Regions from separate parts of the Xanthomonas sp. NCPPB 1132 genome, predicted to be linked through region 1. Evidence: predicted binding sites of a transcription regulator. Region 1 holds the regulator's gene; the other holds the start of a gene.

Region 1 (5,664 bases):
GTGCCGCGCCTGCAGGGTGGCCTGGCCGGCGCGGGCCATGCCCAGGGTTTCCTCCGCGGCGTGGCACAGCTCGACCATGGCGTTGATCGCCAGGAAGCCGGCGCCGCCCTTGAGCGTGTGGAAACCGCGGAACACGGCGTTGAGCTGGCCGCTGTCCTCGGGCGCCTGCTCCAGCGACACCAACTGCTCGCCGAGCCGGTCCAGGATTTCCTGGGCCTCGATGATGAAGTCGGCAGCGATGTCGTCGGGTACGGCGCTCATAAAGTTACAGTCCTAGTCCGGACAGCAGGTCGTCGGCGTCGTGCTGCGACACGCCGTGGCGGTCCAGGCCGGGCAGGGCCGGGCCGGCCAGGCTGCCGTCGGCCTTCCTGTTTTCTTCCTTCGGCGGCAGACCCAACGCGCCGAAGCCCTCGTGCACGCGGCGCACGATGCCGGCAACGCGGCGGATGATCTGCCCGGTCAGGTCCTGGAAGCTCTGCGCCAGGGCCATTTCGGTGAGGTTGTGGCGGATCTTGTCGAGGATCTCGCCCTGGTCGCCGCTGAGGCCGCCGGCGGCGAGCTGGTCGGCCAGCGCACGGCATTCCTCGGCCAGGTCCAGGGTGCGGTGGCTGGCCTGTTCGGTCATCTCCACCACGTGGTCCAGGCGCGAGCAGGCGTCGTCCAGCTCGCCGGCCTCGCTGGGCACCACCGGCAGTTCGCCGAGCGCCTGCCCAAGATCGCGCGCGAGCCGGCTCAGGCCCTGCATCATCGGCCGCGTGCGCCAGGCGGCGAGGGTGTCGATCTCCCTGCGCCAGCCGGCCTCGTCGCCGTTTTCCAGCGCGTCCAGCGCGCCTTGCAGGCGTTCGATCAGGGCGGTACGTTCGGCGGTGGCTTCCATTTAGGCGGTCGCTCCCAGGCGTTCGAAGATCTTGCCCAGCTTCTCCTGCAGCGTCTGCGCGGTGAACGGCTTGATGATGTAGCCGTTCACGCCGCACTGCGCGGCCTCGATGATCTGCTCGCGCTTGGCCTCGGCGGTGACCATCAGCACCGGCAGGTGCTTGAGCTTGTCGTCGGCGCGGATGTTGCGCAGCAGATCGATGCCGGTCATGCCCGGCATGTTCCAGTCGGTGACCACGAACTCGAACGGCGCCGAGCGCAGCGCGGCCAGGGCGCTGTTGCCGTCTTCGGCCTCGGCGGTATTGGTGAAGCCCAGATCGCCGAGCAGATTCTTGACGATGCGTCGCATCGTCGAGAAATCGTCCACGATCAAAATCCGCATGTTCTTGTTCACCACTGACTCCTGAGGGTTCCTATTCTTCGTCTTCCAGACCGGCATCGGCGACCTCGAACGCCTTCAGGCGTCCGCGCAACCGTACCGTGGCCTGGCCATGGATCTGACACACGCGCGACTCGCTGACCCCGAGCACCGCGCCGATTTCCTTGAGGTTCAATTCCTGCTCGTAGTACAGCGACAGCACCAACTGCTCGCGTTCGGGCAACTGCGCGATCGCCTTGCCCAGCTCGCGGCCGAATTCGCTGCGCTCGAGCATCTGCTGCGGATTGGGTCCGCCCTTGGCGATGGTATCCAGCTCGCCATGGTCCTCGATGCGCGACTCCAGGCTCAGCACCTGGCCGCGGGCGGCATCTTCCATCAAACGCAGGTATTCGGGAAGCGGCATGTCCATCGCCGCGGCCACTTCGTTGGCGGCGGCGGCGCGGCCGGTGCTCTGTTCGATCTTGCGGATCGCCGAGGCGGCGTCGCGGGCGCGGCGGTGCACCGAGCGCGGCACCCAGTCGCCACGGCGGATCTCGTCGATCATCGCGCCGCGGATGCGGATCGAGGCGTAGGTCTCGAACGAGGCGCCCTGTTCGGCGTCGTAGCTGCGCGAGGCCTCGATCAGGCCGATCATGCCGGCCTGGATCAGATCGTCGATCTCGACGCTGGCCGGCAGCCGCGCCGCCAGGTGGTGGGCGATGCGCCGGACCAGGTCCGAGTGCTGGGTGATGTAGTCGTTGGCGCTGTTGCGCTGGACGGCGCGGTAGTGGGCGGCGGCGTTCATGCGGCCACCCCGCGCTGGATGATGCGTTCGACGAAGAACTCGACGTTGCCGCGCGGGGCGGTCGGCGCCTGCCAGCGCGCGGTGCGCCGGGCGATCTCGGAGATCGCCTGCGCCGACGGGCTGGACGGGTAGGCCTTGACCACCGGCTGCTGGCGCTGCACCGACAGGCGCAGCCAGTCGTCCTGCGGCACGCAGCCCAGGTAGTTCAGCGACACATCGCCGAGGAACTTCTCGCAGACCCGGCTGAGCTTGTCGTACAGCAGGCGGCCTTCGTTGAGGTCGCGGACCATGTTGGCGACGATCTGCACCCGGTCCACCCCGCGCTCGCGCGAGAGGACCTTGATCAGGGCGTAGGCGTCGGTGATCGAGGCCGGCTCGTCGCAGACCACCACCACCGCGTCCTGCGCGGCCTGGCAGAAGGTCAGCACGCTGTCGGTGATGCCGGCGGCGGTGTCGACGATCATTACGTCCAGCTCGCGCTGCAGTTCCGAGAACACGTTGACCAGGCCCACGTGCTGGGCCGGCGGCAGCTCGGCCATGTAGCGGCGGCCGGAGGCGGCGGGCACCACCATCAGCCCGTTGGGCATGTCGATCAGCACCTCTTCCAGGGTGCAGCGCCCGGCCACCAGGTCGGCCACGGTGAACTTGGGGGTCAGCCCCAGCAGCACGTCGACATTGGCCAGGCCCAGGTCGGCGTCCAGCAGCAGGGTGCGCTTGCCCATGTCGGCCAGCGCCATGGACAGGTTCACCGAGATGTTGGTCTTGCCCACGCCGCCCTTGCCGCCGGTCACGGCGATGGTGCGCACCGGACCCAGCGGTTCGCTGCGCGTCGCCGACAGGGGGAAGGCATTGGTCAGATTGACGTAGTCACGCGACGGCATGGGTCTGCTCCGGAGTACAGGGCTTATCGGCAGCGCGCCGCAAATCTTCAAGGCGCAATACCAGGCTGGCGGCGTTGGCGCGGTGCAGGTCGTCCGGCACACGCTGTCCATCGGTCACCCAGGTGATGGGGAGGCGGTGGTCCACGACCACCGACAAGGCACTGCCGAACCGCCCGGTCTCGTCCAACTTGGTCATGATGACCCCCTGTGGGTCGGCGCCGGCGAACCGGCGCACCACCTCGTCCAGGTCGGAGAAATGGGCGTTGGCGGGGAGTACCAGTAAGGATCGGACCACCCGCGAGGCGCGCAGCCAGTGCAGCTGGGCAGCCAGGGCGCGGTCGCGCTGGCCCATGCCGGCGGTGTCGATCAGCACCAGCTTGTAGTCGGCCAGCCGCTCCAGCAGCTGCTGCAGCGCGGCGTCGCTGTCGGCCTCGTGTACGGCGATGCCGAGCTGGCGGCCGTAGCTGTGCAACTGTTCGCGGCCGCCGACGCGGATGGTGTCGGTGGTGACCAGGGCCACGTCGCGGGCGGCATGGCGCTCCAGGAAGCGCGAGGCCAGCTTGGCGATGGTGGTGGTCTTGCCGGCGCCGGTCGGGCCGATCAGGGCGATCACGCCGCCTTCCTCGAGCGGGTCCAGCGCGGCGATCGGCAGGCGCTTGGAGAGCAGGCCCAGCATCAGCCCGCGGCCGCGGTGCAGCTCCAGGTCGGCGGGGATCTGCATGACCACGTCGCGGGTGATGCCGCTGTCGAAGCCGTAGTCGTCCATCAGCTCCAGCGCCTGGGCGCGCACCGGCGAGCCGCGCAGGCGCTCGTCGGTGAGGCGGTTCATCTCGCGCTCGATCATCTGCCGCATCAGCGCCAGTTCGTCGCGCAGCTGCGTCAATTGTTCGTCGTTCTGCGGGGCGGGGAAGGTCGGCACCGCCGCCAGCGTGGCGGCCGCCGGGATTCCGGCAGCGGCCGGCGCGTCGGCCTTGGCCACGCTCGGCGCGGCCGGGGCCGGAGCCGTGCTCGGGCTCGCCAGCGGGGTCAGCGCCACCGCGGCGACGTCGTCGCGCCAGGCCGGCATGGCCTCCGCGGCCGGGGCCGGGGCCGGGGTTGCGGCGGCGAACGGGCTGGGCATGGGTACGCTGATCGGGGCGTTGCGGAACACGTCCTCGGGGATGCTGAAGTCGGCGCGGCCGGTGACCGGTGCCGCGGCCTTGGCCGGGGCGGCCTGGCGTGCGGCGGCAGCCGGGGCGGCCGCGGCGGGCATCGCCGAGGCGGCCAGGGCGGCCGGCTGGGTCAGCGGCCGTGCGGCGGGAGCGGCCGGCGCGGCACTGCCGCGGCGCTCGCTGATCGCGGCCATCATCGCCATCGCCGGGCTGGCGGCGGCGCTGTCGCTCCGTGCAGCGCGCGGGGCGGGAGCGGCCGCTGCCTGCGCGGCCGCGGCGCGCGGCGCCTCGTCCGGGCGCACCGCATCCAGCGCCCGCTGCACCAGGGCCTCGTCGTAGTTGCTGGCGGCGACGATCTCGATGCCCTCGTCGGTACGCCGATTGGACAGGATCACCGCATCCGGCCCGTGCTCGTCGCGCACCATCCGGAAGGCGGTGCGCATGTCGGGGGCGACAAAGCGTTTGATCTTCATGGGTGGGAGCCGGGAATGGGGAATGGGGAATGGGGAATGGATGCGTGATCGGTGCCGATACGTGGCGGGCCGCGGTGTCGTGTCTGGTTTTTCGTGATCGTGTTCATTGCTCTCTCCGCTGCCGGGGCAAGGGTGCGATTCCCCATTCCCTGTTCCCGATTCCCGTCATCTCAACTGATCGTCCCCACCAGCTTCAGCCGCTTGTCCTCCGGCACTTCGCTGTAGGACAGGACCGACAGCGCGGGGACGCTGTGGCGGACCAGGCGGGCGAGGGCGGCGCGGACCTGCGCCGGGACCAGCACCACGGCCGGTTCGTTGCGCGCCTCCTGCTTGCTCACGCAGTCCGCCAGACTTTGGTGCAAGCGCTCGGCCAGTCCGGGTTCCAGCGCCGCGCCGTTGCCCTGGGTAGAGTCCTGCAAGACACGTTCCAATTGCGGGGCCAGGGTGAACACCGGCAGTTCCGGGGCCATGCCGGCGATCTCCTGGACGATGAACCGGCCCAGGGCGTTGCGCACCGCGGCGGTGAGCGCGCCGGGTTCCTGACTCTGTGGGGCGTGCTCGACCAGGGCCTCGACGATCTTGCGCAGCTGCCGCACCGGGATCTTCTCGATCAGCAGGTTCTGCAGCACCCGCACCACCACCGACAGCGGCAGCGCCTTGGGGGTGAGGTCCTCGACCAGCTTGGGCGCGCTCTTGGCCAGGGTCGCCAGCAGCTGCTGCACTTCCTCGTGGCCGAGCAGTTCCGGGGCGTGCTCGCGGATCAGGTGCGAAAGGTGGGTGGCGATCACCGTGGCCGGGTCGACCACGGTGTAGCCCATGGTCTCGGCCTGGGCGCGCAGGTGCGGCTGGATCCAGATCGCATCCAGGCCGAACGCCGGGTCCTTGCCGGGAATGCCGTCGATCTTGCCCAGCGCGCCGCCCGGGTCCAGCGCCAGTTCGCGGTCCGGGTGGATGTCGGCGGTGGCCACCGGCACGCCATGCACCAGCAGGCGGTAGGCGTTGGCCGGCAGTTCCAGGTTGTCGCGGATGTGCACCGGCGGCACCAGGAAGCCGATGTCCTGGGTCAGCTTGCGGCGCACGCCCTTGATCCGCGCCATCAACTCGCCGCCCTGGGCCTTGT
Region 2 (5,664 bases), 1.9 Mb from region 1:
GTCCTGCGCTTCGCCGGGCTGGCGCAGCGCCACGCCGGCGCTGAAGCTGACGAACACCCGCTGGTCTTCGTGCACCACCGCGCGCTGGGCCAGCGCGCGCTGCACGCGGGTCACCGCCGCACTGGCCTCGAAGATCGTGCAGTCCGGCATCAGCAGCACGAATTCCTCGCCGCCGAAGCGGGCGATGGCATCGCTGGCGCGCAAGGTGGTGCGCGCCACTTCCACCAGGTGGCGCAGGGCGCTGTCGCCGCCGGGGTGGCCAAAGGTTTCGTTGAGCTTGCGGAAATCGTCCAGGTCCAGCATCGCCACGCACAGCGGCTGCGCGCTGCGTTCGGTACGCACCAGCTCGCGCGCGAACAGGTCCTCCAGCCCACGGCGGTTGAGCGCGCCGGTGAGCTGGTCGACCCGCACCAGGCCGCTGACGTCCTGCAGTTCCTGCTCCAGGCGCAGGATGCGCTGCTCCGCCGCCTCCACCTCCTGGCGTGCGGCGATCAGGTGATCGCGCGCGCGCAGCGCCTGCTCCTGCACGTGGCTGGTGTCCTGCAGCACTTCCTGCAGCAGGCGGTTGAGGTCGGCGATGCTGCGCGCGTCGCGGATGGTCTGCGAGTAGTCGGCGATGCGGTCGTGGAATTCGCCGGTGCTGGCGGCCATGCCGTCCAGGTCCGCGACGAAGGTCAGCATCAGGTCCTTCATCGCCTCCTTGGATTCGGCGATGCCCTGCTTGAGCAGGCCCTGCTTGTAGATCACCTCGCGCAGGCTGCCGCGCGCCTCCTCGATCGAGTAGCGGTCCAGCGGCCCGGCGATCAGGTCGCGCACCACCGCGATCTGGCCCTGCAGCCAGCTGGTGTCGTCGAGCAGTTCGCCGACGTTCTCCAGCAGCAGGTCGAACAGGCTCAGCAACAGCGCCTGCTGCTCCTGGCCGTCGTTGGCGCGCAACGCGATCTGGTGGCACAGCTCGCGCACCTGCTGCGCCACCGGCTCCAGCGGTTGCCCGGGGCGCCACTGGCGCAGCGCCTCGCCGCTGGCCTCGGCCTCGCCGGCCAGTTCGGGCAGGGTGTGCAGCAGTGCCGCCAGCGCGCCGGCCACGGTCTGCCGCAGCAGGTCGCGCAGGCGCTCGCTGTCGCTGGGCCCGGCCAGCGGGTCGTCGACGTCGATGGTGCGGATGTACTTGTCGATCAGCTGGCGCAGTGCGCGGCCATAGCTGGGCCAGTCGCCGCTGCTCGCCGCCGATTGCAGGCGCCGGCCCATGTCGCCCAGTTCGCCGTGCAGCGCGGCCATGCCGTCGGCGAAGGCGCCGAGCAGGCCCAGTGGCTCGTGCGCCTGCTGGAACAGGCGGATCAGCGCGGCCGTGGCGGCGGCCGGGTCGGTCGCCGCCTCTGCAGGCGGCGCCGCGTGGCCGTGCTTGTGCCCGTGGCCCTGCGCGCGGGCCGGCAGCGTCGCGGTCGCCGCCGGATCGCGCCGACGCGGCGACAGCAGCTTGCGCAGTCCGCTGATCGGCGGCTCGTCGCGTTGGTCCGACATGCCAGCCGGCTCCTCCCCAGGTCAATGCGCCGCCCATGCTGGCGCTCAGGATCTGGATATCGGCGCCGGCGGCGCGCGCTTGAGCGGGCGGGCGGTGGGTCTGTGAAGAGGATTCCATGGCGGCCGTACCCTCACCCCCGGCCCTCTCCCTGAGGGAGAGGGGAGTGGCGTGGCCGGCGGCGGAACTCGTGAGCACGGCGGCCCTTCCCTTCTCCCTTCGGGACCATGGCCCCCTTTTCGGGGGAAGGTGCCCCGAAGGGGCGAATGAGGGTTGGGGCGCTAGGGAGGTGTCTGGGGGACGAGGTTCCCTAGCCGTCGCACCCTCACCCCCAACCCCTCTCCCGGAGGGAGAGGGGAGCAACACCTGGCTTCCGAAAGATCGGGCGTGCCACGGCGCTGTGCAGAACGCGCACGACGCTGGCACTCTGTCGGCCGCGCCTGCCGCGGCGCGCCCACCACCTCCACGGAGACTGCGCATGGCCGATTCCCGCGAACCCCTGCTGCACCCGGTCCCGATCCTGTCCCTGCGGCCCACGCAGATGACCGTGGGCATGCGCGAGGTCAAGGAGAAGCGTAGGCGCTGGCGTGCGCATGCGTCCAAGCACAAGCAGGCCGAGCTGCTCGGCACGCACATGATCCCGGTGGTGCTGGGGCCGGACGGCAAGTACTACGTGGTTGATCACCACCACCTGGCGCGGGCGCTGCACGACGAAGGGGTGAAGGACATCCTGGTCACGGTGATCGCCGACCTCAGCGTGGTCGACAAGGGCGCGCTGTGGAGCGTGCTGGATCATCGCCGCTGCGCCTATCCCTACGACGCCAAGGGCGAGCGCCGCCCGTTCAAGGACATGCCGACGTCGATCGCCGACCTGAAGGACGATCCCTACCGCAGCCTGGCCGGGGAGGTGCGGCGCGCGGGCGGCTACGCCAAGGACACCACGCCGTTCAGCGAATTCCTGTGGGCCGACCTGTTCCGCCGCCGGCTGCGGCGCCGCGACATCAAGGAGGATTTCGCCCGCGCCGTGGAAACCGCGCTCGCGCTGGCCAAGAGCAGGGACGCGAGCTACTTGCCCGGCTGGTGCGGGCCCTTGTCCGACGACTGATCCGGCGGGGTGTCATGCGCCGGCCTGCCGCCCAGGAGCGCGTGCAAGGCGCGTTCGACGCGCCCGCCGAACAGCAGGATGACGAAGGCGATGACCAGCGACACCGCCACGATCTGCCACTGGCCGGCGCCGCACATGATGCCGACGCAGGCGGTGAGCCAGACGCAGGCAGCGCTGGTCAGGCCGTGGACCCGCACGTGCTTCTCGACGTGATAGATGACGCCGGCACCGAGGAAGCCGATGCCGGTCAGGATGCCCTGGATGACGCGGCTGCCGGCGTCGGTGAAGCCGCCCTTGCCGAGCGGGTCGGCCAACAGCACCACCATCGCAGTGGCCAGGCCGACCAGGCCCAGCGTGCGGATGCCGATCGGCTTGCCATGCAGGTCGCGGTTCAACCCGATAGCCGCGCCTGCAAGCGCAGCGATGCCCAGGCGCACGGCGATGTCGGACAGCTCGATCAAGGCAGGTCTCCTGGTGGATGCGGCGGGGTGGACGGCCGGCTCATCTTAGGCAACTCGGCCGCGCGCGCTGCGTGCACATTGTCGGCCGACGTCAGAGCGCGGCGCGGACCTCGTCCAGACGGGGCGGGTTGGCGCCGGCGCGGGTGCAGTTGATCGCCGCGGCGGCCACGCAGAACTGCAGCAGGCGTTCCAGCGCGGCGGGCTCGCTGCCCAGCGCCGCCAGCGCGGCCGGATTGGGCAACTGCTGCAGCAGCGCCGCCTGGAAGCTGTCGCCAGCGCCGACGGTGTCGGCCACCTGCACCACGCGGCCGGGCACGCGCGCCTCGCTGTCGCCGCGCCAGGCCACCGCGCCGTCGCTGCCCAGGGTCATCACCACCAGCGACGGGCCCTGCTGCAGCCAGCTGCGGGCGACGGCGAACGGATCCTGCTGCGGATACAGCAGCTCGATGTCCTCCTGGCTGACCTTGACCACGTGCGCCAGCGCGATCCAGCGCGCCAGCCGCGCGCGCCACACCGCCATGTCCGGCTCCACCGTCGGCCGCACGTTCGGGTCCAGCGAGATCAGCCGCTGCCCGCGCTCGCGTTCGGCCAGCGCCTGGAAGGTGCTGGCGGTGGTCTCGGCGACGAGGGTGTAGGAGCCGAAATGCAGGCCGCCGACGCGCGCGTCCAGCGCCGGCAGGTCGGCCTCGGTCAGCGCGCGATCGGCGCAGCCGGTGCCGTAGAAGGCATAGTTGGGCACGCCGCTCGCGTCCAGCGCGACCATCACCAGGGTGGTCGCCTCGCGCTTGTCGATGCAGTAGTCCAGGGCCACGCCTTCGCCTTCGAGGGTGGCGCGCAGCTGGCGGCCGAGCGGATCGGTGGACAGGCCGGTGAACAGCGCCGACGGCGCGCCCAGGCGGGCCAGGCCGATCGCCACGTTGAACGGCGAACCGCCCTGGCGCGCGGTCATCGCGACCGAGGTGCCGGCGTAGCCGTCGATGAAGATGTCGTACAAGGCCTCTCCGCACACCACGAACATCGAACCGCTCCTCGTCAGGTTGCAGCGCGCCGGCCGGCGCGATGGGGCGGCTATTGTGGCGTACCTGCTGCGGCGCGGCGACCGTGGGTGGCGGGTTGCTGGGCTGCCGTGTGGGATGGACGCCTGGCTGGGCTGCCGTCCCTTCTGCAGGGAGATGCCTGGCTGGCGCCCGTACCCTCATCCGCCCCTTCGGGGTACCTTCTCCCGGTGGGAGAAGGGAACAGCCAAAGCCCCTCTCCCTCCGGGAGAGGGGTTGGGGTGAGGGTACGGGCGCGCAGCGCCTCATGGATCCTGGAGGCGAGCGGCCGGCGCTGTGCTGGCGCGCTTGGCTGCATGCTGGCGTTTAGGACCGATGCCTGGCTGGCGCCCGTACCCTCATCCGCCCCTGCGGGGCACCTTCCCCCGAAAAGGGGGCCATGGTCCCGGTGGGAGAAGGGAGAAGCCAAAGCCCCTCTCCCTCCGGGAGAGGGGTTGGGGTGAGGGTACGAGCGCGCAGCGCCTCATGGCCCACGCCCACCGCAAACATCCCAGACAGCGCCTTGCCACCACCCCTGCAATAGTCGCCCCATCCCAGCCAACCCCAAGGCCGTTCCCATGAAGATCCTGCTCGCCGGCGCCACCGGCCTGGTCGGCGGCCACGCGCTGACCCAGTTGCTGGCCGAGCCGGCCTGCAGCGCGGTGATCGCGCCGACCCGGCGCGCGCTGGCCATGACCCATCCCAAGCTGCACAACCCGGTGCTCGACTTCGACGCGCTGCCGGCGCAGGCACCCTGGTGGCAGGTGGAGGCGGCGATCTGCGCGCTCGGCACCACGATGCGCCAGGCCGGCGCGCGCGCAGCATTCCGCCGGGTCGATCACGACTATCCGCTGGCGATCGCGCGCCTGCTGCGCCAGCACGGCACCGAGGCCTTCGCGCTCAACTCTGCGCTGGGCGCGGATCCGCAGTCATGGGCGTTCTACAACCGGGTCAAGGGCGACCTGGAACACGACCTGCGCGCACTCGGCTTTCCCTCGCTGGCCCTGGTGCGGCCGGGCCTGATCGGCGGCGAGCGAGCGCAACGCCGCCGCGGCGAGCATGCCGCCAGCGTGGTGCTGCGCGCGCTCGGGCCGCTGCTGCCGCGGCGCTACCGGATCAACCCGGCCGAACGTATCGCCGCGGCGCTGGTGGCTGCCGCGTTGCGGCCACGTCCGGGCGTGCAGGTGATCGAGGCGGCGCAGTTGGTTTAAGAGCGGGGATTGGGGAGTGGGGATTCGGGATGGGAGAGCGTGCGCGAGTGCGCAGCATCGCCCGTGCGACCAGCCTCAGGCGCCCAGCGACTGCCCGCCGTCCACCGCCAGCACCTGGCCGGTGATCCAGCGCGCCTGCGGCGAGGCCAGGAACAGCGCCGCGTTGGCGACGTCGTCGAGTGCGCCGAAGGCGCCGAACGGAATGCTGGCGCGGATCTGCCGGTACAGCTCGGGCTGCTGCTGGCGGCGCTGCTCCCACAGGCCGCCGGGGAACTCGATGGAACCGGGCGCGATCGCATTGACCCGGATCCGCTCGCGCGCCAGCTGCGTCGCC

The links. The regulator FliA, encoded in region 1, starts transcription of late flagellar genes. The targets are predictions, from matches to a motif close to TAAAGTTTNNCNNNCNNNGGCCGATAA.
Region 2: a site for FliA is predicted at 1,578-1,604, ahead of AC1G9L_RS18840 (GGDEF domain-containing protein). Genes of this name have one in related genera too.

The regions. Positions count from the first base shown of each region.
Region 1 is NZ_CM152819.1:2,508,346-2,514,009, forward strand. Features, by position in the region: gene AC1G9L_RS10590 (chemotaxis protein CheA) at 1-261, opposite strand, end outside; gene AC1G9L_RS10595 (protein phosphatase CheZ) at 266-877, opposite strand; gene cheY (chemotaxis response regulator CheY) at 878-1,270, opposite strand; gene AC1G9L_RS10605 (RNA polymerase sigma factor FliA) at 1,290-2,039, opposite strand; gene AC1G9L_RS10610 (MinD/ParA family ATP-binding protein) at 2,036-2,920, opposite strand; gene flhF (flagellar biosynthesis GTPase FlhF) at 2,907-4,544, opposite strand; gene flhA (flagellar biosynthesis protein FlhA) at 4,715-5,664, opposite strand, start outside.
Region 2 is NZ_CM152819.1:4,386,283-4,391,946, reverse strand. Features, by position in the region: gene AC1G9L_RS18840 (GGDEF domain-containing protein) at 1-1,521, opposite strand, end outside; gene AC1G9L_RS18835 (ParB-like protein) at 1,998-2,624, shown strand; gene AC1G9L_RS18830 (MgtC/SapB family protein) at 2,585-3,085, opposite strand; gene AC1G9L_RS18825 (carbohydrate kinase family protein) at 3,177-4,103, opposite strand; gene AC1G9L_RS18820 (Rossmann-fold NAD(P)-binding domain-containing protein) at 4,698-5,330, shown strand; gene AC1G9L_RS18815 (SDR family NAD(P)-dependent oxidoreductase) at 5,406-5,664, opposite strand, start outside.